3 regions of the Kitasatospora sp. NPDC056731 genome follow, and region 2 is predicted to be linked to each of the others. Evidence: predicted binding sites of a transcription regulator. Region 2 holds the regulator's gene; each other region holds the start of a gene.

What was found. The regulator HrcA, encoded in region 2, represses chaperone genes, less so after heat shock. The targets are predictions, from matches to a motif close to TTNGCACTCNGNNNNNCNGAGTGCNAA.
Region 1: the regulator HrcA is predicted to act here: its motif matches at 4,240-4,266, upstream of groL (chaperonin GroEL).
Region 3: the regulator HrcA is predicted to act here: its motif matches at 3,039-3,065, upstream of AB0R04_RS16275 (FmdB family zinc ribbon protein).

Annotation. Positions count from the first base shown of each region.
Region 1 covers NZ_JBFBNR010000051.1:36,033-43,574, forward strand. The annotation lists gene AB0R04_RS33345 (copper homeostasis protein CutC) at 1-468, opposite strand, end outside; gene AB0R04_RS33350 (hypothetical protein) at 526-1,518, opposite strand; gene AB0R04_RS33355 (PadR family transcriptional regulator) at 1,515-1,898, opposite strand; gene AB0R04_RS33360 (hypothetical protein) at 2,009-2,365, opposite strand; gene groL (chaperonin GroEL) at 2,461-4,083, opposite strand; gene AB0R04_RS33370 (cold-shock protein) at 4,430-4,633, opposite strand; gene AB0R04_RS33375 (MoaD/ThiS family protein) at 5,223-5,501, opposite strand; gene thrC (threonine synthase) at 5,543-6,823, opposite strand; SAM riboswitch class I at 6,841-6,977, opposite strand; gene AB0R04_RS33385 (glucosyl-3-phosphoglycerate synthase) at 7,125-7,542, shown strand, end outside.
Region 2 covers NZ_JBFBNR010000008.1:149,423-156,964, reverse strand. The annotation lists gene AB0R04_RS10780 (PDZ domain-containing protein) at 1-903, opposite strand, end outside; gene AB0R04_RS10775 (16S rRNA (uracil(1498)-N(3))-methyltransferase) at 976-1,725, opposite strand; gene dnaJ (molecular chaperone DnaJ) at 1,838-2,977, opposite strand; gene hrcA (heat-inducible transcriptional repressor HrcA) at 3,054-4,088, opposite strand; gene htpX (zinc metalloprotease HtpX) at 4,352-5,272, shown strand; gene AB0R04_RS10755 (hypothetical protein) at 5,345-5,929, shown strand; gene AB0R04_RS10750 (DUF3097 domain-containing protein) at 5,954-6,781, shown strand; gene AB0R04_RS10745 (Uma2 family endonuclease) at 6,785-7,339, opposite strand; gene hemW (radical SAM family heme chaperone HemW) at 7,381-7,542, opposite strand, start outside.
Region 3 covers NZ_JBFBNR010000013.1:102,405-109,946, reverse strand. The annotation lists gene AB0R04_RS16295 (sigma-70 family RNA polymerase sigma factor) at 328-1,299, shown strand; gene AB0R04_RS16290 (hypothetical protein) at 1,440-1,679, shown strand; gene mscL (large conductance mechanosensitive channel protein MscL) at 1,690-2,109, opposite strand; gene AB0R04_RS16280 (hypothetical protein) at 2,140-2,403, opposite strand; gene AB0R04_RS16275 (FmdB family zinc ribbon protein) at 2,704-3,027, opposite strand; gene AB0R04_RS16270 (MFS transporter) at 3,188-4,468, opposite strand; gene AB0R04_RS16265 (potassium/proton antiporter) at 4,908-6,392, opposite strand; gene AB0R04_RS16260 (penicillin acylase family protein) at 6,704-7,542, shown strand, end outside.

The DNA.
Region 1 (7,542 bases), on a different contig from region 2:
GGCGTCGACCCCGGCGGCCGCGCCCGAGGTGAGGAAGGTGTCCAGCCCGGGCAGCGCGCCGACGGCGGCCCGCAGGGCGGCCCGGTCGGCGCTGTGGTCGATCGCCCGGTGGAAGGTCCAGCGGCAGCCGGCCACCGCCTCGGCGACGGCGGCGGTGGCGGCCAGGTCGACGGCGCCGTCGGCGTGGAGGAAGCCGAAGACGAACTCCTCGGCGCCCTCGGCCCGCAACGCGGCGGCCCGGGCGGCCAGTTCGTCCAGGCCGCCGGGCGCGAAGCCGTCCTGGATCCGGAGCATGACGCGCAGCGGGATGTCGACGGCGGCCCGGATCCGGGCGAAGTCCTCGACGGACGGGGTGAGCCCGTCCGCGGCCATGTCGGTGACCAGTTCGAGCCGGTCGGCGCCGCCCGACTCGGCAGCCTGGGCGTCCTGGGGCGTCAGCGCGATGACTTCGAAAATTGGTCTAGACATATCAGTAGGTTGCCACATCCGGCCGGGCCCGGCGAGCACTTCGCCCCACCCCCCGGGTCACGCCAGGCTGCGCCCCTTCCCGGAGCCCCCGCCGAACCGTCCGCCGAGCCCGTCGCCGGTCCCGATCCGGCGCACCGCCACCGCGGCCGCCACCAGGAGCAGCAGCACCGGCGCCGCCATCGGCAGCACGTGCCAGAACCCGCGGCCCTCGCGCCAGATGTTGAACAGGCCCGCGAACATCGTCAGCGACAGCACCGCGACCCCGACGGCCGCCGGCAGCACCCGGCCGCGCAGCGCGGTGAAGGTCAGCAGCAGCGGCCCGATCAGCAGCGCCGCGAACCACTGCATGTCCAGCGGGAAGGTGGAGTCGCCCCAGTGCTGGAGCGCCACCAGCAGCCCGCCCCCGAGGACCGAGGCCAGCGCCAGCCCGCCGGAACGCCAGGAGGCCCTGGGCAGCAACTCCGTCGGCGCTGCGGCCAGCAGCAGCGCCCCCAGCACGAACGGCATGGTGGCCACGCTGCTGTCCCCCACCCCCCAGAGGTCGAATTCCGGCGGCAGCACGACGGCCTTCGCCAGCACGAACAGCGCGGAGACGGCCTGGACCAGCGAGATGACCCGCACCGCCGTCCAGCGCCCCGTCACGACGGCCACCGCGAGCAGCAGCGCGATCACCGGCGGCGCGATGGTCAGGGCGTACGTGAGGTACGAGTCGTCCCAGGTCAGCCGATGGGCGGCCCGCTCCGCATCGCTCACCCACGGCACCAGGGCCGCACCGGCCAGCGCCCCGGCGACCATCGGCGCGGCCAGCGCGAGCACCCGCCCGGCCAGCGAGGAGCCGGTCAGCCCGAGCCGCACCCGCAGCCCGTACGCGGCCAGGTCGAACGCCTCGCGGGCGACGGCCGAGCGGCCGGCCTCCGCCGTGGTGTCGGCGAACACCGCGGCCAGTTCCTCGCCGCGCTCCCGGCGGTAGCGCGGCGGGTAGAACTGCAGCGCCGCCCGCAGCGCGGTCGAAGGCGCCCCCATCGTCGGCGTGGTCATGGGTGTGGTCATGCGAAGAACCCCCTCATCATCGACTTCCCCTCCGGCTCCGGCTTTCCCTGCAGCGCCGACAGGACGTTCGCGAGACGGCGCTCCGCCTCGGTGGCGACGGCCCGCAGCCGCTCCGCCTCGGAGGCCAGCGCCTCCCGGCCGACGCTGGTCAGCGCGTAGCTGCGCCGCGCCCGCCCGTCCACGACCTCCTCCGCGGCGACCTCGATCAGCCCCTGCTGGAGCAGCCGGTCGAGGGCGCCGTACAGGGTGCCGGTGCGCATCTTGACCCGGCCCTCGGAGATCGCGGCGATCTCCTGGATGAGGGCGTAGCCGTGTCTCGGGGCGTCCGCCAGGGCGGTGAGCAGCAGCAGCGTCGGCTCCTGCATCGAGCGTTCAGTCATACGACTACATATATCGTCAACCTACCTATAGGTCCAGTACTCCCGCCGACCGGTCCACCACGCGGACCACGAGCGCGCTACGAGCGGACCAGAAGCGGGCCAGGAGCTGGCTACGAGAGCTCCCCCACCGGCGCGACCACCGCGCCCTGCTTGCCGCACACCCAGTGCGGCTCCGGCCCCAGCTCCGGCTCCACGCCGAGCGCGTGCGGGTCCCCGTCGGCGGCGCAGGCGGTGCACAGCGGCCAGCGCCCGTACGCCTCCAGCAGCGCGTCCTGGACGTCCTGGGCGACCAGCCCGAGCACGTACTCGGTGCCGTCCGGCCACTGCTCCAGCCACCAGCGGCGGTGCGTCACGGCCTGCTCCACCAGGGAGACGACGGCGGCGTCCGCCACGTCCCGCGCGGTGAGGTCGGCCAGGATCAGCGCCCGCGCGTTGTGCAGCGCGGTCTCGATGTCGTCGGAAGCCATCTGTCCATTCTCCGGTAGAACGCCGTGTGGGCGGCCCCCCGAAGGGGACCGCCCACACGATCAGGAACCAACTGATCCGATCGGTGTGATCAGGATCAGAAGTCCATGTCACCGCCCGGCATGCCGCCGCCGGCGGCCGCAGAGGCCTTCTCCGGCTTGTCGGCGATGACGGCCTCGGTGGTGAGGAACAGCGCCGCGATGGAGGCGGCGTTCTGCAGCGCGGAGCGGGTCACCTTGGCCGGGTCGATGATGCCCTCGGCGATCAGGTCGACGTAGGTGTTGGTGGCCGCGTTCAGGCCGTGACCGGCGGGAAGGTTGCGCACCTTCTCCACCACGACGCCACCCTCCAGGCCGGCGTTGGTCGCGATCTGCTTGATCGGGGCCTCCAGCGCGACCTTGACGATGTTGGCACCGGTGGCCTCGTCGCCCTCCAGCTCCAGCTTGTCGAAGGCGACCGAGGCCTGCAGCAGCGCGACGCCACCACCGGCGACGATGCCCTCCTCGACGGCGGCCTTCGCGTTGCGGACGGCGTCCTCGATGCGGTGCTTGCGCTCCTTGAGCTCCACCTCGGTGGCCGCGCCGGCCTTGATGACGGCCACGCCGCCGGCCAGCTTGGCGAGGCGCTCCTGGAGCTTCTCGCGGTCGTAGTCCGAGTCGCTGTTCTCGATCTCGGCGCGGATCTGGTTCACGCGGCCGGCGACCTGCTCGCTGTCACCGCCACCGTCGACGATGGTGGTCTCGTCCTTGGTGATGACCACCTTGCGGGCGGTGCCCAGCAGGTCGATGCCGGCGTTCTCCAGCTTGAGGCCGACCTCCTCGGAGATCACGGTGCCACCGGTGAGGATGGCGATGTCGCCGAGCATGGCCTTGCGGCGGTCGCCGAAGCCCGGGGCCTTGACGGCGACGGACTTGAAGGTGCCGCGGATCTTGTTCACGACCAGGGTCGACAGGGCCTCGCCCTCGACGTCCTCGGCGATGATGACGAGCGGCTTGCCGCTCTGCATGACCTTCTCCAGCAGCGGCAGCAGGTCCTTGACCGAGCCGATCTTGGAGTTGGCGATGAGGATGTACGGGTCCTCGAACGTCGCCTCCATGCGCTCCAGGTCGGTCGCGAAGTAGGCGGAGATGTAGCCCTTGTCGAAGCGCATGCCCTCGGTGAGCTCAAGCTCCAGGCCGAAGGTGTTGCTCTCCTCGACGGTGATGACGCCTTCCTTGCCGACCTTGTCCATGGCCTCGGCGATGAGCTCGCCGATCTGGGTGTCGGCGGCCGAGATGGAGGCGGTGGAGGCGATCTGCTCCTTGGTCTCCACGTCCTTGGCCTGCGCCAGCAGCTGGTCGGAGACGGCGGCGACGGCCTTCTCGATGCCGCGCTTCAGGGCCATCGGGTTGGCGCCGGCGGCGACGTTGCGCAGACCCTCGCGAACCAGGGCCTGGGCGAGCACGGTGGCGGTGGTGGTGCCGTCACCCGCGACGTCGTCGGTCTTCTTGGCGACCTCCTTGACGAGCTCCGCGCCGATCTTCTCGTAGGGGTCCTCGAGCTCGATCTCCTTGGCGATGGAGACACCGTCGTTGGTGATCGTGGGGGCGCCCCACTTCTTCTCCAGCACGACGTTGCGACCCTTGGGGCCGAGCGTGACCTTCACTGCGTCGGCGAGCTGGTTCATGCCACGCTCAAGGCCGCGGCGAGCTTCCTCATCAAAGGCGATGATCTTGGCCATCAGAAGTGGTCCTCCGGGACACGGTCGACTGCTCGGACCAAGGGGTGCCCGCGACGGACGGCCCTGGTGTGCGGGGGTCCTTTCCCCTACCGCTCCCGGGGGCCTCACCGACCCGGTCCGCTGTCACTCTCACGCTGTGAGTGCTAACGCCAATGATTAGCACTCCGGGTGGTCGAGTGCAAGCCCAATCGCGATCCCGCGAGCCGTCCGGGGCGCTCCCGCCGACCCGCGCAACTCCCCGCCGGGGAACGCCGACGGGCCCGCACGACGCGTGTCGTACGGGCCCGTCGAGAAGCGAGTGGTCACCAGCCGTGGGCCGCGCCGAGCTCCTGGGGTCGGAAGGGGGTCACACCGCGGCGCGGACCATGTCCGCCTGCGGGCCCTTCTGTCCCTGGGAGATCTCGAACTCGACCCGCTGGCCCTCCTCGAGGGTGCGGTAGCCGTCCATCTGGATCGCGCTGTAGTGGACGAAGACGTCCGCACCACCGTCGACCGCGATGAAGCCGTAGCCCTTCTCCGCGTTGAACCACTTGACGGTGCCCTGAGCCATTCCGAACTCCCCTAGTGCTGTGCTGGCCCTTCACGCGCCCGCAGGTCGCGGGCCCGGGTCTGGTTTGAAGGCCGGCCCGGGGAACCCCCCCTGGGCGCAGCCGTGCACGCCGCAGTCCTCCGCCGGGGGTGCCTGACGGCGCCCTGTGAGCGGGTGATTACGTCGACCGCGGCTGAATGTATCCGGATCGACGCCCTCTGCAACAGGGTCAGCTGCGGGGAATTCCGGCACCGCGCCAAGGGGCAGGACGGGCGAAAGCGGGAGGAATTCGGCATTTCACGCCGGACATAGCGGACGGATTACTACAAATCCCCGCGGGAATTCTGACATCTGGCTGACATGTTTCACGGCCCAGGCACCAGACCGGTCTCAGCGGCCGGACGACCGTCCGGCGATTCGCGGGTGATTCGCGGGTGAGGATGAGGGGAAGCCCTGTTCCCAACCGAGCCACACTCTACTCCGACTTGACCCCGCCATATTCCCGCCGAAATACGGCCGGCCGTCCGTGCGTACGGAGAACGGAATTCCGTACGCGCGGACGGCCGGTCGGACGAACGGCTCGGGCGGGGTGCCCGGATCGGGGCGCGGCTCAGCAGCCGCCGGCCACCGCCGGGATGATCGAGACGCTCGCGCCGGCCGCGATCCCGGTCGCCAGGCCCTCGGCGAAGCGCACGTCGTCGTCGTTCACGTAGACGTTGACGAAACGGCGCAGCTTGCCGGCGTCGTCCAGGATGCGGGCGGCGATCCCCGCGTGGTTCTTCTCCAGGTCGGCGATGACCTCGCCCAGGGTGGCGCCCTCGGCGGCCACCTCGGCGGCGCCGCCGGTGTAGGTGCGCAGGATGGTGGGGATACGGACGTTGGCGCTCATGGTTCTCCTAGCGGGTGCGACCCAGCGGGGTGGGGGGTGTTTCAGGCGGACGCGAGGCCGGCGTCGTGGAAGGACGCCAGGGTCGGGCGGATGACAGCGGTCATCCCGGCCCCGGCGACGGCGTCCAGGGTCTTCAGGCCGTCGCCGGTGTTGATCGCGACGGTCTCCTTGGACGGGTCCAGCTGGCCGGTCTCCACCAGCTTCTTCAGCACGCCGACGGTCACCCCGCCCGCGGTCTCGGCGAAGACGCCCTCGGTCCGGGCCAGCAGCCGGATCGCGTCCACCACCTCGGCGTCGGTGACGTCCTCGACCGCGCCGCCGGTGCGCCGGGCGATGTCCAGCACGTACGGGCCGTCCGCCGGGTTGCCGATCGCCAGCGACTTGGCGATGGTGTCCGGCTTGACCGGGCGGATCACGTCCTGGCCGGCCTTGAACGCCGCCGACACCGGCGAGCAGCCCGCCGCCTGGGCGCCGAACACCTTGTACGGCCGGTCCTCGACCAGGCCGAGCCTGATCAGCTCCTGCAGCCCCTTGTCGATCTTGGTCAGCTGGGAGCCGGAGGCGATCGGGATGACGATCTGCTCCGGCAGCCGCCAGCCGAGCTGCTCGCAGATCTCGTACGCCAGCGTCTTGGAGCCCTCGCCGTAGTAGGGGCGCAGGTTGACGTTGACGAAGCCCCAGCCCTCGCCGGCCGGGTCGCCGATCAGCTCCGAGCAGAAGCGGTTCACGTCGTCGTAGTTGCCCTCGATGCCGACCAGCTCGCCGCCGTACACCCCGGCCATGACGACCTTGCCCTGCTCCAGGTCGTGCGGGATGAACACGCAGGACTTGAAACCGGCCCGGGCGGCCGCCGCGCCCACCGCGCCGGCCAGGTTGCCGGTGGAGGAGCAGGAGAGCGTCGTGAAGCCGAAGGCCCGCGCGGCCTCGATGGCGCAGGCCACCACGCGGTCCTTGAACGAGTGGGTCGGGTTGCCCGAGTCGTCCTTGATGTGCAGCTGCGCGGTGAAGCCCAGCTCACGGCCCAGGTTGTCCGCCTTGACCAGCGGGGTCCAACCGGGGTTCAGGTTGGGCTTGGTGGCGACGTCGGCCGGGACGGGCAGCAGCGGCGCGTAGCGCCAGATCGAACTCGGGCCGGCCTCGATCCGGCGGCGCAGCGCCTCGGCGCCCTCGCTGCCGAAGTCGTACGCGATCTCCAGCGGGCCGAAGCACTCCAGGCAGGCGAAGCTCGGACCGAGCGGGAAGCGGGTGCCGCACTCCCGACAGGACAGCGCGGTGGCGGGGCCGAGGTCCACGGATGCGGGTGCGACAGTGTCGATAGCCATGATGGCGGAGGCCTCTCTCCTCATCTTCCCCGTGGCACGGTCGCGCCACAGGCCGGAATTGGCACCTGTCCCGCCGGGGCCTGTCGACAGACAGCCGCGCGAGAAGGTTGCCGGGACGTCAACGGGCCGTTCCCTCAGTCCCTCTGGATGAGCTTGTGAAATTGTGGTGGTGCTCAACGGCGACCCCGACGTGCAAAGGTCCGGCCGCTGTACGAAGACTGTATCCGAAGGCGTCAACCCCGAACGGGATCGTCCGCCACGCGAGATGGCGCGTCCCACCGACCCCGCCGAGGAGAGTCCCGTGCCCGCCGAACCGACCCCCGCGCTGCTCCCGCAGGCGGCGTCCTGGCTGCGCCGCCGCTCGTGGAGCGCGGTCGACCGGCCGGTGCACGCCCTGCTGGAAGCCAAGCGCCGGACCGGCCACACGGTCAGCGTGGTGCTGCCCGCACTGGACGAGGAGGCCACCGTCGGCGACATCGTCCGCACCATCCGCCGCGAGCTGATGGAGCGCCTCCCGCTGGTCGACGAACTCGTCGTGATCGACTCCGGCTCGGCCGACGCCACCGCCGCCGTCGCCGCCCGGGCCGGCGCCCGGGTGGAGTACCGCGACGCGATCCTGCCCCGGCTGCCCGCCGTCCCCGGCAAGGGCGAGGTGCTCTGGCGCTCGCTGCTGGTCACCCGCGGCGACATCGTCTGCTTCGTCGACGCCGACCTGCGCG
Region 2 (7,542 bases):
GGTGCGGTCGGGGGCGGCGGACTCCAGCCAGTGCGCGGCGTGCACCGGGCGGGGGCGGCGGCCGCTGCGCGGGCCGGCCAGCCGGATGTCGAGGCGGCGGGGCGCGGCTCCCGCCAGGTCGTCCAGCAGCCAGACGTCGCCGGCCCGGTGGAACACCGCCCGGGTGCCGTCGGTGCCGGCGTTGCGGGCGTAGAAGCCGTCCGGGTCGGTGGTGTGGCGGCGCAGGTCGGAGCCGTCCGGGAGGCTGGAGTAGAGCTCGCCGACGCCCTCGTGGTCGGAGAGGAAGGCGATCCGCTCCCCCACCCACAGCGGCGAGTCGAGCTGGCCGTCCAACTCCTCGTGGACGCGGACGAATTCGTCCCGCCCGATCCACAACTTGCCCGCCCGGCCGCCCCGGTAGCGCTTCCACCAGGCCGGCTCGCGGTTGTTGACGGTGCCCAGCAGCACGCGGTCGCCGCCCGGCTCGAAGGCGAGCCCGCCGACCGGCCCGTACGGCAGCCGCACCGACTCGCCGCCGTCCAGCGGCACGGCGTGCGCCCAGCTGCGGCGCAGGGTCGCCTCACCGGCGGTGGTGAGGGCGATCGGGCGCCCGTCGGCCGTCCAGCCCCGCACCTCGGTCTGCTCGCTGCCCCAGTGGGTGAGCCGCCGGGACGGCCCGCCGTCCACCGGCACCACATGCACCTCGGGCGCGCCGTCCCGGGTGGAGGTGAAGGCGATGTGCCGCCCGTCGGGGGCGAACCGGGGGTGCCGGACGGGCAGGTGATCGGCCGTCAGCCGCCAGGCCCGGCCACCGTCCAGCGGGGCCAGCCAGACGTCGTCCTCGGCGACGAAGGTGACCAGGTCACCGTGCAGATGGGGGTGGCGCAGGTAGGCGCCCGCAGAGGTGCTCAGGGGTTCCGTCACGCGGTCAGCGTAGGCACGCGCGCGCACGGCGCGGGCCGGTTCGGGCAGACTCCGACCGCACGGGCGGGCCGGCTACGACCAGCGGCCGGTGCGCCCCAGCAGCAGGGCGCCGGCGGCCACCCCGGCGGTGGAGGTGCGCAGCACCGAGGGGCCCAGCCGGTACGGCCCGGCGCCCGCCTCGGCGAACGCGGCCAGCTCCTCCGGGGAGACCCCGCCCTCCGGGCCGACCACCAGCACCACGTCCCCGGCCGCGGGCAGCGCGGCCAGCGCCAGCGGCTCGGCGCCCTCCTCGTGCAGCACGGCGGCGAACGCGGCCTGGGCCAGCAGCGGCGCCAGCTGCCGGGTGGTCGCCGGCTCGCGCACCTCGGGGAAGCGCAGCCGGCGGGACTGCTTGCCGGCCTCCCGGGCGGTGGCCCGCCACTTGGCCAGCGCCTTGGCGCCCCGCTCGCCCTTCCACTGCGTGATGCAGCGCGAGGCGGCCCACGGGACGATCACGTCCACGCCGACCTCGGTCATGGTCTCCACCGCGAGCTCGCCGCGGTCGCCCTTGGGCAGCGCCTGGACGACGACGATCCGCGGCGCCGGCTCGGACTCCCGGCGGACGGCGGCCACCGTGACGTCGATCGCGTCCTTGCCGAGCACCGCGGCGACCGTTCCGTCCACCCCGAGGCCCAGCCCGTCGGCGAGGGTCACCGCCTCGCCCGCCGCCAGCCGCTTCACCGCGGCCGCGTGCCGCCCCTCCGGCCCGTCGAGGCGCACCACGGAGCCGGGCGCGGCGGCGGCGATCCGCTCGGTCTCGACGACGAAGACGGGGGCGGTCATGCGGGGAACCTCCGGGGGGTGGGGCGGATCGGGAACGCGAAAGGGGCGCCGGGCGGAACCCGGCACCCCCGCGCGGACGGCCAGGGCCCAGCAAGCGGCCCCGGCCTAGGGCCTAGCGGCCGTTGAACGCGTCCTTGAGGCGCGAGAACAGGCCCTGCTGGCCCGGCGCGAACTGGCCGGACGGCCGCTCCTCGCCGCGCAGCACCGCGAGCCGGCGCAGCAGCTCCTCCTGCTCGGGGTCGAGCTTGGTGGGCGTCTGCACCTCGACATGCACTATCAGGTCGCCTCGGCCGCCGCCGCGCAGGTGCGTGATGCCGCGGCCGTGCAGCGGGATCGACTGGCCGGACTGGGTGCCGGGCCGGATGTCGAGCTCCTCCAGCCCGTCCAGGGTCTGCAACGGCACCTGGGTGCCGAGCGACGCGGCCGTCATCGGGATGGTGACGGTGCAGTGCAGATCGTCCCCGCGCCGCTGGAAGACGGTGTGGCTGGTCTCGGCGATCTCGACGTACAGATCGCCGGCCGGGCCGCCGCCGGGGCCGACCTCGCCCTCGCCGGCCAGCTGGATCCGGGTGCCGTTGTCGACACCGGCCGGGATCTTGACCGTCAGGGTGCGCCGGGCGCGGACCCTGCCGTCGCCGGCGCACTCCGGGCACGGGGTCGGCACGACGGTGCCGAAGCCCTGGCACTGCGGGCACGGCCGGGAGGTCATGACCTGGCCCAGGAACGACCGGGTGACCTGGGACACCTCGCCCCTGCCGCGACACATGTCGCAGGTCTGCGCGGAGGTGCCGGGGGCCGCGCCCTCACCGCTGCACGTGGTGCAGGTGACGGCCGTGTCGACCTGGAGTTCCTTGGTGGTGCCGAAGGCGGCCTCCTCCAGGGTGATCTCCAGCCGGATCATGGCGTCCTGGCCGCGGCGGGTGCGCGAGCGCGGGCCGCGCTGGCCGGCCGCGGCGCCGAAGAAGGCGTCCATGATGTCGGAGAAGCCGAATCCGGCCGCCCCCGCGCCGAAGCCGCCCGCGCCCCCGCCGCCCGGCGAGAGCGGGTCACCGCCGAGGTCGTAGACCTGGCGCTTCTGCGGATCGGAGAGCACCTCGTAAGCGGCGTTGATCTCCTTGAACCGCTCCTGCGTCTTCGGGTCCGGGTTGACGTCCGGGTGCAGTTCGCGTGCCAGGCGTCGGAAGGCCTTCTTGATCTCGTCCTGCCCCGCATCCCGTCGGACGCCGAGTACCGCGTAGTAGTCCGTGGCCACCAAATGCTCCGCTTGTTCCGCCTGTAGTAGTGCTGCGACTGGACACCGCCGTCAGAGGTTCCGACGGCGGCCTGTGCTACGACTCGGCCAGGATCTGGCCCACGTACCGCGCCACCGCACGCACCGCCCCCATTGTGCCCGGATAGTCCATCCGGGTCGGACCGATCACACCCAGTTTGGCCACGCTCTCGTCGCCCGAACCGTAACCGACCGACACCACCGAGGTGGAATTCAGCCCCTCGTAGGCGATCTCCCGCCCGATCCGGACCGTCATCGCGGCGTCCGCCGTCTCACCCAGGAGACGGAGCAGGACGACCTGCTCCTCCAGGGCTTCCAGCACCGGCTGGATGGTCAGGGGGAAGTCGTGCCCGAAGCGGGTCAGGTTGGCCGTGCCGGCCAGCATGATCCGCTCCTCGTTCTGCTCGGCGAGCGCTTCGAACAGCGTCGCCAGGACCGTGCTGACGGTCGGGCGGTCCGGCGGCTCGAAACCCGCCGGGAGCTCCTCCAGGAACCCCGGCACGTCCGGCAGCCGCTGGCCGACGGCCCGCGCGTTGATCCGGGCCCGCAGGTCCGCCAGGACCGTCTCGCCGACCGGGCCCGGGCAGTCGACCATCCGCTGCTCGACCCGGCCGGTGTTGGTGATCAGGACCAGCATCACCTTGGTCGGGGCCAGCGCCACCAGCTCGATGTGCCGGACGGTGGACCGCGACAGCGAGGGGTACTGCACCACCGCGACCTGCCGGGTGAGCTGGGCGAGCAGCCGCACCGTCCGCATGACCACGTCGTCCAGGTCGACGGCGCCGTCCAGGAAGTGCCGGATCGCCCGGCGCTCGGGGGCGCTCATCGGCTTGACCTCGGCGAGCTTGTCGACGAACAGGCGGTACCCCTTGTCGGTGGGGATGCGCCCGGCGCTGGTGTGCGGCTGGTGGATGTAGCCCTCCTCCTCCAGCGCCGCCATGTCGTTGCGCACGGTCGCCGGGGAGACTCCGAGGTTGTGCCGCTCCACCAGGGCCTTGGAGCCGACCGGCTCCTCGGTGCCCACGTAGTCCTGGACGATCGCGCGGAGCACGGCGAGCTTGCGGTCGTCCAGCTGGCGAACCTCACCGGCCATGGGGCACACACCTCCGTCTTCGCACGTTGTCCGTTCGTGTCACGCATGCTGCTGCCCGCTCCGGGAGGATCCCGGCTCCGGCACCCGCTTTGGCACTCTGAACCTGCGAGTGCCAAAACCGTACCTGCCAGTGTAAGGCCCGGGCCCAACGGCAGGAACGGCCCGGCCGGAGTGATCCTGCCCGCAGTTCCCGGCGCGGGGGTGGTGCCGCAGGGCCGTCCGGGTGGCAGCATCGAAGACGACGGCGAATGGAGGAGCAAGCAATGTCGAGCTCGGGCCAGCACACCCGTTTCGCGCCCGACCGCGGCCTGACCGGCCGCATGGTCGTGACGATGTTCGTGATCGGGCTGCTGTACGTCGGTTTCACCGGTCTGCTGATCGTGCTGCTGCGCGGCGCCTGGCCACTGATCGTCCTGATCTCCGGCGGGCTGTTCGTGGCCCAGTTCTGGTTCAGCGACAAGATCACCGAACGGGCGATGGGCGCCCACCAGGTGACCCCTGAGCAGTACCCGCAACTGCACGGCACCATCGACCGGCTCTGCGCGCTGGCCGACATGCCCAAACCCCGGGTGGCGGTCGCCGACAACGACATGCCGAACGCCTTCGCCACCGGCCGCAACCCACAGAACGCCGTGGTGTGCGTCACCACCGGCCTGCTGCGCCGGCTGGAGCCCGAGGAACTGGAGGGCGTCCTCGCCCACGAGCTGTCCCACGTCGCCCACCGGGACGTCGCGGTGATGACCATCGCCGGCTTCCTCGGCGTCCTCGCCGGGGCCATGACCCGGATCGCCATGTACGGCGGGTTCATGGGCGGCAACCGCAACAACAACGACCAGAACGCGGCCATCGTCGCCCTGATCATCCCGCTGGTGTCGATGGTCGTCTACGCCATCAGCTTCCTGCTCACCCGGCTCCTGTCCCGCTACCGGGAACTCGCCGCCGACCGCGCCGCCGCCCAGCTCACCGGCCGGCCCAGCGCCCTCGCCTCCGCGCTCACCAAGGTCACCGGCCAGATCGCCGCCATCCCCAGCAAGGACCTGCGCCAGGCGCAGCCCTACAACGCCTTCTACTTCGCCCCCGCGCTGAGCGCCCGGGAGACCGCCTCGCAGCTGTTCTCCACCCACCCGACGCTGGAGAAGCGGCTCGCGGAGCTGGCGAAGATCTCCGAGCAGCTCGGCCGCTGAGGCCCCGGCCCCCTGCGGCCCTCCCGCCCCCCCTCCTGGCTCCTCCCGACTCCCTCCCCCGAAAGGACCGCCGTGGGAATCCTGGACACCCTGTTCGGGCGCACCAAGCCCGTCAAGCCCGACCTCGACCAGCTGTTCGGCGTCCCGTCCGCCGCCCTCACCCTGGAGGCCGCGGCCGGGTTCACCCCCACCGGGCTCGGCTCGGTCTGCTTCGCCGCCGTCGAGGGCGCGGCCTTCGGCCAGGTCGAACAACAGGTGCGGGCGCTGCTCGACGCCGACACCGAGCGCGGCGGCGTCCCGGTCGAGGCCTCCAAGGACGGCTACGGCTACTCCTGGCTGCTCGCCCGGCACACCCCCGAGGAACTGCCGGACCTGGTCAACGACCTGCACGCGGTCAACAGCGAGCTGGAGGCGAACGGCTTCGGGCCGCAGCTGCTCTGCTCGCTGGTCGGCTTCCGCAACCCGGACGGGCAGTCACTGGCCCTGGTCTACCTCTACAAACGCGGCACCTTCTACCCCTTCGCCCCGATGCCCGGCGGCGGGGAGCGGCGCAACAGCCCGCTGGAACTCCAGGTCAACGCGACGCTCGGGAACGACCTGCGGCTGGAGAAGGACCTCAGCCGCTGGTTCCCGGTCTGGGGCGCGCCGGGCCTCTGACGGTCCGTCCGTATAGTCGCTTTCATGCACAGCCGCCAGTACGGACCCGACCTGACCCCGCCGTGGAAGAAGCAGCAGCCCGCCCCGGAGGTGACCGCCGAACGGGACCTGGTGGTGGAGGAGGCCGCCACCGGCTTCTGCGGCGCGGTGGTGCGCTGCGAGAAGACCGCCGAGGGCTTCACCGTCACCCTGGAGGACCGCTTCGGCAAGCTCCGGGTGTTCCCGCTGGTGCCGCGCGGCTTCCTGCTGGAGGGCCGGACAGTCACCCTGGTGCGCCCGGCCGGCCCCGCCCCCTCCCGCACGCCGGGCCGCACCGCCTCCGGCTCGGTCGCCGTCCCCGGCGCCCGGGCCCGGGTCGCCCGCGAGTCGCGGATCTACGTCGAGGGCCGGCACGACGCCGAACTGGTCGAGCGGGTCTGGGGCGACGACCTGCGGATCGAGGGCGTGGTCGTCGAGTACCTGGAGGGCGTGGACGACCTGCCCGCGATCGTCGCCGACTTCGCCCCCGGCCCGGGCCGGCGCCTCGGCGTCCTGGTCGACCACCTGCTCCCCGGCACCAAGGAGCACCGCATCGCCGCCCAGGTCACCGGCGACGCCGTCCTGGTCGTCGGCCACCCCTACATCGACATCTGGCAGGCCGTGAAGCCCGCCTCCGTCGGTATCCCCGGCTGGCCCGCCGTCCCCCGCGGCGAGGAGTGGAAGGAGGGCGTCTGCCGCCGCCTCGGCTGGCCGGTGAACACCCCCGCCGCCTGGAAGCGGATCCTCTCCACGGTGGACAGCTACAAGGACCTGGAGCCGGAACTGTTGGGCAAGGTCGAGGAGTTGATCGACTTCGTGACGATTCCGGAGTGACTGTCAGAGCGTTCCGAACTCACCTGTGTCCAGCGTCACGCCCAGGACGTCGACCCGGATGGGGTCGCCGAACTTGAAGGGCTGCCCGACCGCGTAGTCCGGGACGCCCGACGTGGTAGCGGTGTCGGGTTCGGTGAGCAGCCGACACTCGCCCTTGAAGGGGTTGACGATCAGATAGGCCTTGATGGTCCCGCCCGCGTACATCTCCCGCTTGACGTGGTAGTCGCGATAGACGCTGGTCTTCGACACCACCTCGACGACCATGGTCACCGCAGGCGCCGGGACCAACCGTCCGGGGGCTTCCACCGCGCCCCGCTCGATCACCACCAGATCGGGCTGCGGCTCGCTGGCCTCGTGCGCGAAGGCCAGGTCCTGGGTCTGCAACCGATGCCAGAGAGCCCTCGGGACCTGATCCACGATGCACTCGATGATGAGGTTGTGGACCAGGTCCGGCCCGGCCGTCATCACGATTTCCCCCCTGATGAGCTCGGCCTTGACGCCTTCCGGCACCTCCAGGTTCTCGAAGATCCCGGCCATCCGGTCATCGATGGCGGTCATCGCGCGCTCCCTCCGACGGCTGACGTCCACGCTAGCGAATGTCAGTCCACCAGGTCACGTACGACCGCGTCGGCGAGCAGGCGGCCCTGGAGGGTGAGGACGGCGCGGCCCCCGGCGTACGGCTCGGCGGCGAGGAGGCCGTCGGCGAGGTGGCGGGCGGCGGCGTGGCGGCCGGTGTCGGTGAGGAGGGTGAGCGGGATGCC
Region 3 (7,542 bases), on a different contig from region 2:
GGGCGCGCGGGAACGCGCGTACCCGTTCGCGGGTTTCACCCTGTACAGCGGCCGGTGGGGCGGCGCGCGCGTGTGCGGGGCGTGACGAAAGTGCTCGAAAGCGGTCGCGAAAACGACACCGAAGGTGCTCGACCGGTCACTCGGTGTCCATAGCCGGGGTGAAAACCGGCAGCATACTGCATCGCGGGGAAGAATCTGAGTAACTTGGGAATGTTGTCCGGATTCTGTTCGTTGGATCGTTACGTGTGAGCCCCGCGGGGCCCGCATTTCTTGCCCTCTCGGGGGGCAGGCAGGCAGACCTCGGCAATTCCAGCAAAGGGAGCAAGCATGGCCACCCGTGCCGTCGTTCGCGACAGGGCCGACCGGACTCGCGCGGCCCGCCCGACCAACCTTGAGGCCGACCGCGACCTGGTCGGTATGTACCTCGACGAGATCGCCAGGACACCCCTGCTCGATGCCGCCGAGGAGGTCGAGCTCTCACTGCGGATCGAGGCCGGCGTGTACGCCCAGCACCTGCTGCAGGAGGGCGTGTTCCCCGACGGCGTGAAGCGCGAGGAACTGGAGGCGATAGCCGAGGACGCCGAGCGCGCCAAGGACGTCTTCATCCGCTCGAACCTCCGGCTCGTGGTGGCGGTCGCCCGCCGGTACCCGCGCAGTGGCCTTCCGCTGCTGGACCTCATCCAGGAGGGCAACGCCGGCCTGGTGCGCGCCGTCGAGAAGTTCGACTACGCCAAGGGTTTCAAGTTCTCCACCTATGCCACCTGGTGGATCCGGCAGGCGATCACCCGGTCGATCGCCGACCAGTCCCGCACCATCCGGCTGCCCGTGCACCTGGTCGAGGAGCTGGGGCGGATCCGGCGGGTGCAGCGGGAGAAGTCCAAGGAGCTGGGCCGGGAGGCCGAGCCGGCCGAGATCGCGGCCGAGCTGGACACCACCGAGGCCCGGATCAAGGACGTGCTGGACTGGGCCCGCGACCCGGTCAGCCTCAACATGGCGGTCGACGACGAGGGCGAGACCCAGTTCGGCGACCTGGTCGAGGACACCGGGGCGACGTCCCCCGAGGACGCCGTGATGGTCATGCTCCGCCGCGAGGAGCTGGACGGCCTGATCGGGCGGCTGGACGACCGCACGGCCTCGATCATCCGCTCCCGCTACGGGATGGAGGACGGCCGCGAGCGCACCCTCACCGAGGTGGGCAAGCAGCACGGCCTCACCCGCGAGCGGATCCGCCAGATCGAGAAGCACGCGCTGGCCGAGCTGAAGAAGATCGCCGACCACGCGGGCTTCGAGGCCGCCTGAGAACCCGAGCAACTGCCTGCGGCTCCATCCCCGCCCCGGGCCCTGGTGCGGAGCACTCCGCACCAGGGCCCGGGGTGTGTCGCGGGGCTCTTAGGCTGGAGGGACAGGACGATCCGGACGGCAGTCGACGGGAAGCGGAAGTGAGCAGGGTGAGCGAGCAGGGGCAGGCGCGGGAGCAGGAGCAGGGACAGGGGGAGCAGCAGGGACGGGAGGAGCGGCCGGCGGCGCCGAAGGCCCGGCTGGTCTTCCGGGACCCGCTGGACCAGCAGTCCCGGGACGACACCGACACCGGCTGGGGTGAGCGCCCCGGGGCGGGGGAGAGCGGTGGGCGGGGGCTGGACTGGTACCTGAGCCAGCGCCCGCCGCACCACGGGGACTGAGGCGTGGCGCTCAGCGCTGCGGGGCGACCAGCGCGTCGCGGATCTCGGTGAGCAGTTGGACCTCCTTGGCCTCGGCCTCCGCCAGCGTCTCGGCGGTGCTCTTCCGCCTGGCGGCCAGCCTGTTCATGGGCACGATCAGGACGAAGTAGACGACGGCCGCCGTGATCAGGAACTGCAGCAGGGCGCTGAGCACCGATCCCCACAGGATGAGGATTCCGGACGTGACCTCGCCGGTGGCGTTCAGCTCGCAGGGCCCCTTGAGGCAGGAGCTGTAGGACGCCAGGTCCTTCGTTCCGAAGACGCCGACGATCGGATTGATGACGCCCTTGACGAAGGCGTTGACGATGTTGGTGAAGGCCGCGCCGATGACGACGGCGACGGCGAGTTCGACGACGTTTCCACGCAGCAGGAATTCCTTGAAGCCTTTCATGCCGCCGTGAACGACGAAGTCGTTGCCCGGTTACGGGTGATCTTCCGTTGGTCCGGATTGACAACCCGTCCGGCTCACCGGGCCGCCCGGGGGCGGCGGCAGCCCGGCCCGCGCGGGCCCGACCGCGAGCGCCGCGGCCACCGCGAGCAGCACCAGCGAGGGCACCCCGGCCCGGCGCCGTACGGCGTGCCGCCAGCGGTGCCACCCGCCGGCCCCGCGCCGGATCGGCGGGAAGCGCGGCACCTCCCGCCGGGGCGGTACAGCGGGTGCGGGCAGCGGTACGGAGAGGCTCATCGTCGTCATGGTCACCACCGAGGTCGTGGGGGGGGCGCCCCTGTGCGGGCCGGTCGTTCTCCGGCGACCCCTACGATGTGCGCCGCGCCCCGCCCCGGAAAGCCGTTATCCGCAGCCTGTGGACAACTCGGGCCCTGTGGATGAATTCGCACACCCGCACGAGTGCATCCGGCCCGCCCGGGCTGACGAACCGGGGCGGCGAGTGGTGACAGCGAGCAGGGACGACGAAAGGCCCGCCGCCCCGCGAAGAACGCGGGGCGGCGGGCCTTGTCGATGCGCTGTGTGCGTCCGGCGCCGAGGTCAGCTCGCGGCCGGAGCCGGGCTGGAGGAGCTGGAAGAGCTCGAAGAACCGGAGGACGAGGACGTCGAGGACGACGCCGGGGTCGAGCCGGACGACGCCGCCGAGGAGCTACCGGAGGAGCCTGCGCCCACCGTGCTGCTGGAGGACGAGCGGCTGTCGGTGCGGTAGAAGCCCGAGCCCTTGAACACGACGCCCACGGCCGAGAAGACCTTGCGGAGCCGTCCCTGGCAGTCGGGGCACGTGGTCAGCGCCTCGTCGGTGAACTTCTGCACCGCCTCCAGGCCGTTGCCGCACTCGGTGCACTGGTACTGGTACGTGGGCACTTGTCTTCCTCCTGGCACTCTCGCCTGATGAGTGCTAACGATGGTCAATGATGCGGCATTCCGCTGAATCAGTCCAGCGACTCCGATGTGAGATGAGCCGTGGCCGAGCCGCGAACGCTCTTCCACCGCGGCTTCGCGCGGTGCGCCACCGCGTGCCCGCTCAGCCCTTGGCCGCGCCCACCAGCTGCGCCGCGGCGCCGCGCTCCGGTGCGGCCGCGACCACCTGGCCCGGCCCGCCCGGAGCGGTCAGCAGGTGGCGCAGCGACACCAGCGCGATCAGGCCCAGGCCGGCGCCGGCCACCGGCACCAGGAACCCGCTGGACGGCCCGTGGCCGTCGATCAGCTGCCCGGCGATCATCTGGCCGACCGCCAGGCCGAGGCCGATGGCGCCGGTCAGCCAGGTGAACGCCTCGGTCTTGGCGCCGTCCGCGACGAGGGTCTCGACCAGGGTGTAGCCGCTGATCAGGGTCGGCGCGATGGCCAGGCCGCAGACCAGTCCGGCGGCGGCGAGCGCGACCAGGTTGGGCATCGCCCACAGCGTGGAGCAGCCCAGCACCAGCAGGGCGTAGCTCATGACCATCCGCTGCTGCACGGACCGCCGCCAGGCGATCACGCCGTACAGCACGCCGGCCACCATCGAGCCGCCGGCGAAGATCCCGTACACGGTGCCGGCGGCGCCGTGCTGCCCGACCGAGTCGGCGAAGGCGTTCACCGAGACCTGCATGCCGCCGAACACGGCGCCCACCCCGAGGAAGGCCCCGGCCAGCAGCCGGACGCCGGGGGAGGCGAGCGCGGAGGCGCGTCGCACGCCGGGCTGGGGCAGTGCCCGGGCGGGCGCGGTGCGCCGCTGGGCGGCGAAGGCCAGGCCGCCGACGAGGGTCAGCGTGGCCTCGGCGATCAGTCCGGCCGAGGGGCTGACCGTGGTGGCGACGGCGGTGGCCAGGATCGGGCCGATCACGAAGGTGAACTCGTCCGTCACGGACTCGAAGGCGAACGCGGTGCCCACCTTGGCCGCGGACGAGGCGGACGCGCCGTCCGCGGTGAACTCGGCGATCCAGCGGGCCCGGACCATGGCGCCGATCTGCGGAACGCTCGCGCCGGCCGGGACGGCGGCCAGGAACAGGCTCCAGGCCGGTGCGTGGCCGAGCGCCAGCGCGATCAGCGCGCCGACCGAGGCCGCGTGCACCACGACGGTCGGGACGAGGACGGCGGTCTGGCCGTACCGGTCGGCGAGCCGGCCGGTCTGCGGGCCGATCAGGGCCTGGGCGACGGCGGCGACGGCCGCGACGGTGCTCGCGGTGCCGTACGAGCCGTGGGTGTCCTTGACGAGCAGCAGGATGCCCATGCTGAGCATCGCGTACGGCAGCCGCGCGAGGAATGCCGGCGCCAGGAACGTCCAGGCGCCGGGCGTGCGCAGCAGTGCGCCGTATCCGACCCGCACGGGGGCGGGGGCGCCGGCGGCATCGGCGGTGCCGTCGGCGGGGGTGGCGTTGGCGGTGTCACGCGGGGTCGCGGTGTCCGCGGGGTCGTCGACCGTTCGGCGGGCCGTCACGGTCGGTCCTTCCTGCTGCCTGGTAGCGCGGCAGGGCATGGGGTGGCCCCGACGGCGCCGAGAGTCGTCCTCTCGCGCGTCGACCGGGGTAGATACCGGGCCGGACCGGCGTGGTGGCCGAGGTCCGGACCGCGGCCGCCGAACGGTCGCGCCAACTCTGCTTCAGGCAGATGCTGGGTGTGATCTGACCATCATACATATACGCGCGTAGATGTCGCGCGCATCCCCAGACTACAAGGCACGTCCAAAACTGTCCTGCCCATCGAAGGTGAACAGCGGGTGAGGCCTTCCGGTCTTCCGGTCACCACCCGCCGCCCACCCGCCGGGCTCACCGCCCGTGCAGCCACCCCGCGAGCTTGCCGCCCTTGTCCACGGCCCGCAGCCGCCGCTCGGCCGCCTCGCCGACCTCGTCCGTGGTGACCACTAGCAGCTCGTCCCCGCCGCGCAGCACCGTCGCCTTGTCCGGCACGAAGGAGCTGCCCTCCCGCACCACCAGGGTGACGGCGGCCCCCTTGGGCAGCCGCAGCTCGCTGACCTCCACGCCGGACATCCGGGAGCCGGGGGAGAGCGTGACCGACAGCAGGTGCCCGTGCAGCTTCTCCAGCGGGGCGGACTCGATGTCCAGGTCCTGGCCCATCGAGCCGTCGCCGATCCGCAGCTGCTTGGCCACCCAGGGCAGGGTCGGGCCCTGGAGCAGGGTGAAGACGACGACCAGGATGAAGACGATGTTGAAGACGTCCTGGGCCTTCGGCGCGCCCGACACCAGCGGGATGGTCGCCAGCACGATGGGCACCGCCCCGCGCAGTCCGGCCCAGCTGAGCAGCGCCTGCTCCCGGCCCGGCACCTTGAACGGGGTCAGCGTCAGCACCACGGACAGCGGCCGGGCCAGGAAGACCAGCACGCCGCCGATCACCAGCGCGGGGACCACCGCGGAGCCCATGGTCTCGGGCGTGCAGAGTAGGCCGAGCAGCACGAACATGCCGATCTGCCCGATCCAGGCCAGGCCGTCGGCGAAGCCCCGGACGGCCGGGCCGTGCGGCAGCTTGGCGTTGCCGAGGATCACCGCGCAGATGTAGACGGCGAGGAAGCCGGAGCCGTGCAGCAGCGCGCCGCCCGCGTAGGCGAGCACGGTCAGCGCCATCACGGCGATCGGGTACAGGCCGGAGGAGGGCAGTGCGACGTGCTTGATCCCGTACGCGCCGAGCTTGCCGACCGCGAAGCCGACCGCCGCGCCGATCGCCAGCTCGGCGATGATCGTGCCGACCAGGACGTACCAGGAGTCCAGCTCGCCGGTGGTGGCGAAGGCGACGACCAGGATGACCACGGGCGCGTCGTTGAAGCCGGACTCGGCCTCCAGCAGGCCGGTGAGCCGGTGCGGCAGCGGGACCATGCGCAGGACGGAGAAGACGGCGGCGGCGTCGGTGGAGGAGACGATCGCGCCGAGCAGCATCGAGGTCCGCCAGTCCAGGCCGACCAGCCAGTGCGCGCCGGCCGCGGTGACGAACACGCTGACCCCGACGCCGACGGTGGCGAGCACGGTGGCGGCCGGCATCACGGGTCTGACCTCGCGCCAGCTGGTCTTGAGGCCGCCCTCGGCGAGGATCACCACGAGGGCCGCGTAGCCGAGCACCTGGGTCAGCTCGGCGTTGTTGAAGGAGACGCCGATGCCGTTCTGGCCCAGGGCGACGCCGATCCCGAGGTAGATCAGCAGGCTCGGTAGCCCTGAGCGGGTGGATATCCGCACGGCGACCACCGCGACCAGCAGGATCACGGAGAACTCGAGGAGGAGCTGGTTCAGGTGGTCGATGTTCACGCAGTGGCACCTCGTGCAGGCAGGGGCGGGCGGGGTGTCTGGTGGTGCTGGAGGGTGCGACCCGTTAAGAAGGCGTCAATGCTCCTGTTGCGGATCGTTACTCAGTCTAACATTTTGCCATATCTTTAGTTTCTTTTCCTCCCCGGGCCCCCAACCGCCGCTTCCAGGCCTCCTCGTTGACCTCCTCCGATCCCACGGTGAGCGTCCCCCGTGCACGCCGCTCGGCCGACTCGGCCTAATGTGGTGCCCTGTCACGGCCCCCGGCCCTGGACACGCCCGCCCGCCCCGAAGTCAGGACCGCAAGGACCCAGATGCCCCGCTCGAAGAAGTTCCGGCGCGCCCGTCTGATCGTGATCGTGCTGGTCGTGCTGCTGGTGGCCGGCGTCGGCTACGGCGGCTACCGCGGGGTCACCGCGGTCCGCGCGTCCTTCCCGGAGGTCGACGGCACCGTCAAGGTGGCGGGCATGAGCGCGCCGGTCGACGTCAAGCGGGACGCCAACGGCATCCCGCAGCTCTACGCCGACACCAACGAGGACCTCTTCCGCGCCCAGGGCTACGTCCAGGCGCAGGACCGCTTCTGGGAGATGGACGTCCGGCGGCACATCACCGCCGGCCGGCTGTCCGAGATGTTCGGCGACGGCCAGGTCGACACCGACGCCTTCATCCGCACCATGGGCTGGCGGCAGGTGGCGCAGAAGGAGTTCGACACCAAGCTGTCGGCCGACACCAAGAAGAACCTCCAGGCCTACGCGGACGGCGTGAACGCCTGGCTCGGCGAGCACCCCGGCGGCGAGAAGGCCTCGCTGGAGTACGCCCTGCTCGGCGCCGTCAACGGCGACTACCAGCCCGAGCAGTGGAGCCCGGTCGACTCGGTGGCCTGGCTCAAGGCGATGGCCTGGAACCTCTCCGGGAACCTCCAGGAGGAGATCGACCGCTCGCTGCTGGCCCAGGACTTCGGCCCGGACAAGATCGCCGAGCTGTACCCCGACTACCCGTACACCCGCAACGGCACGATCGTGAAGACCGGCACGGTGGCCGGCGACAACTACCGCCCCGCCGACGGCTCGCCCCCGTCCGGCGGCGGCACCGCCACCACCCAGGGCGCGGCCACCACCAAGGCGCTGCTCCAGGGCCTCACCGACCGGATCGA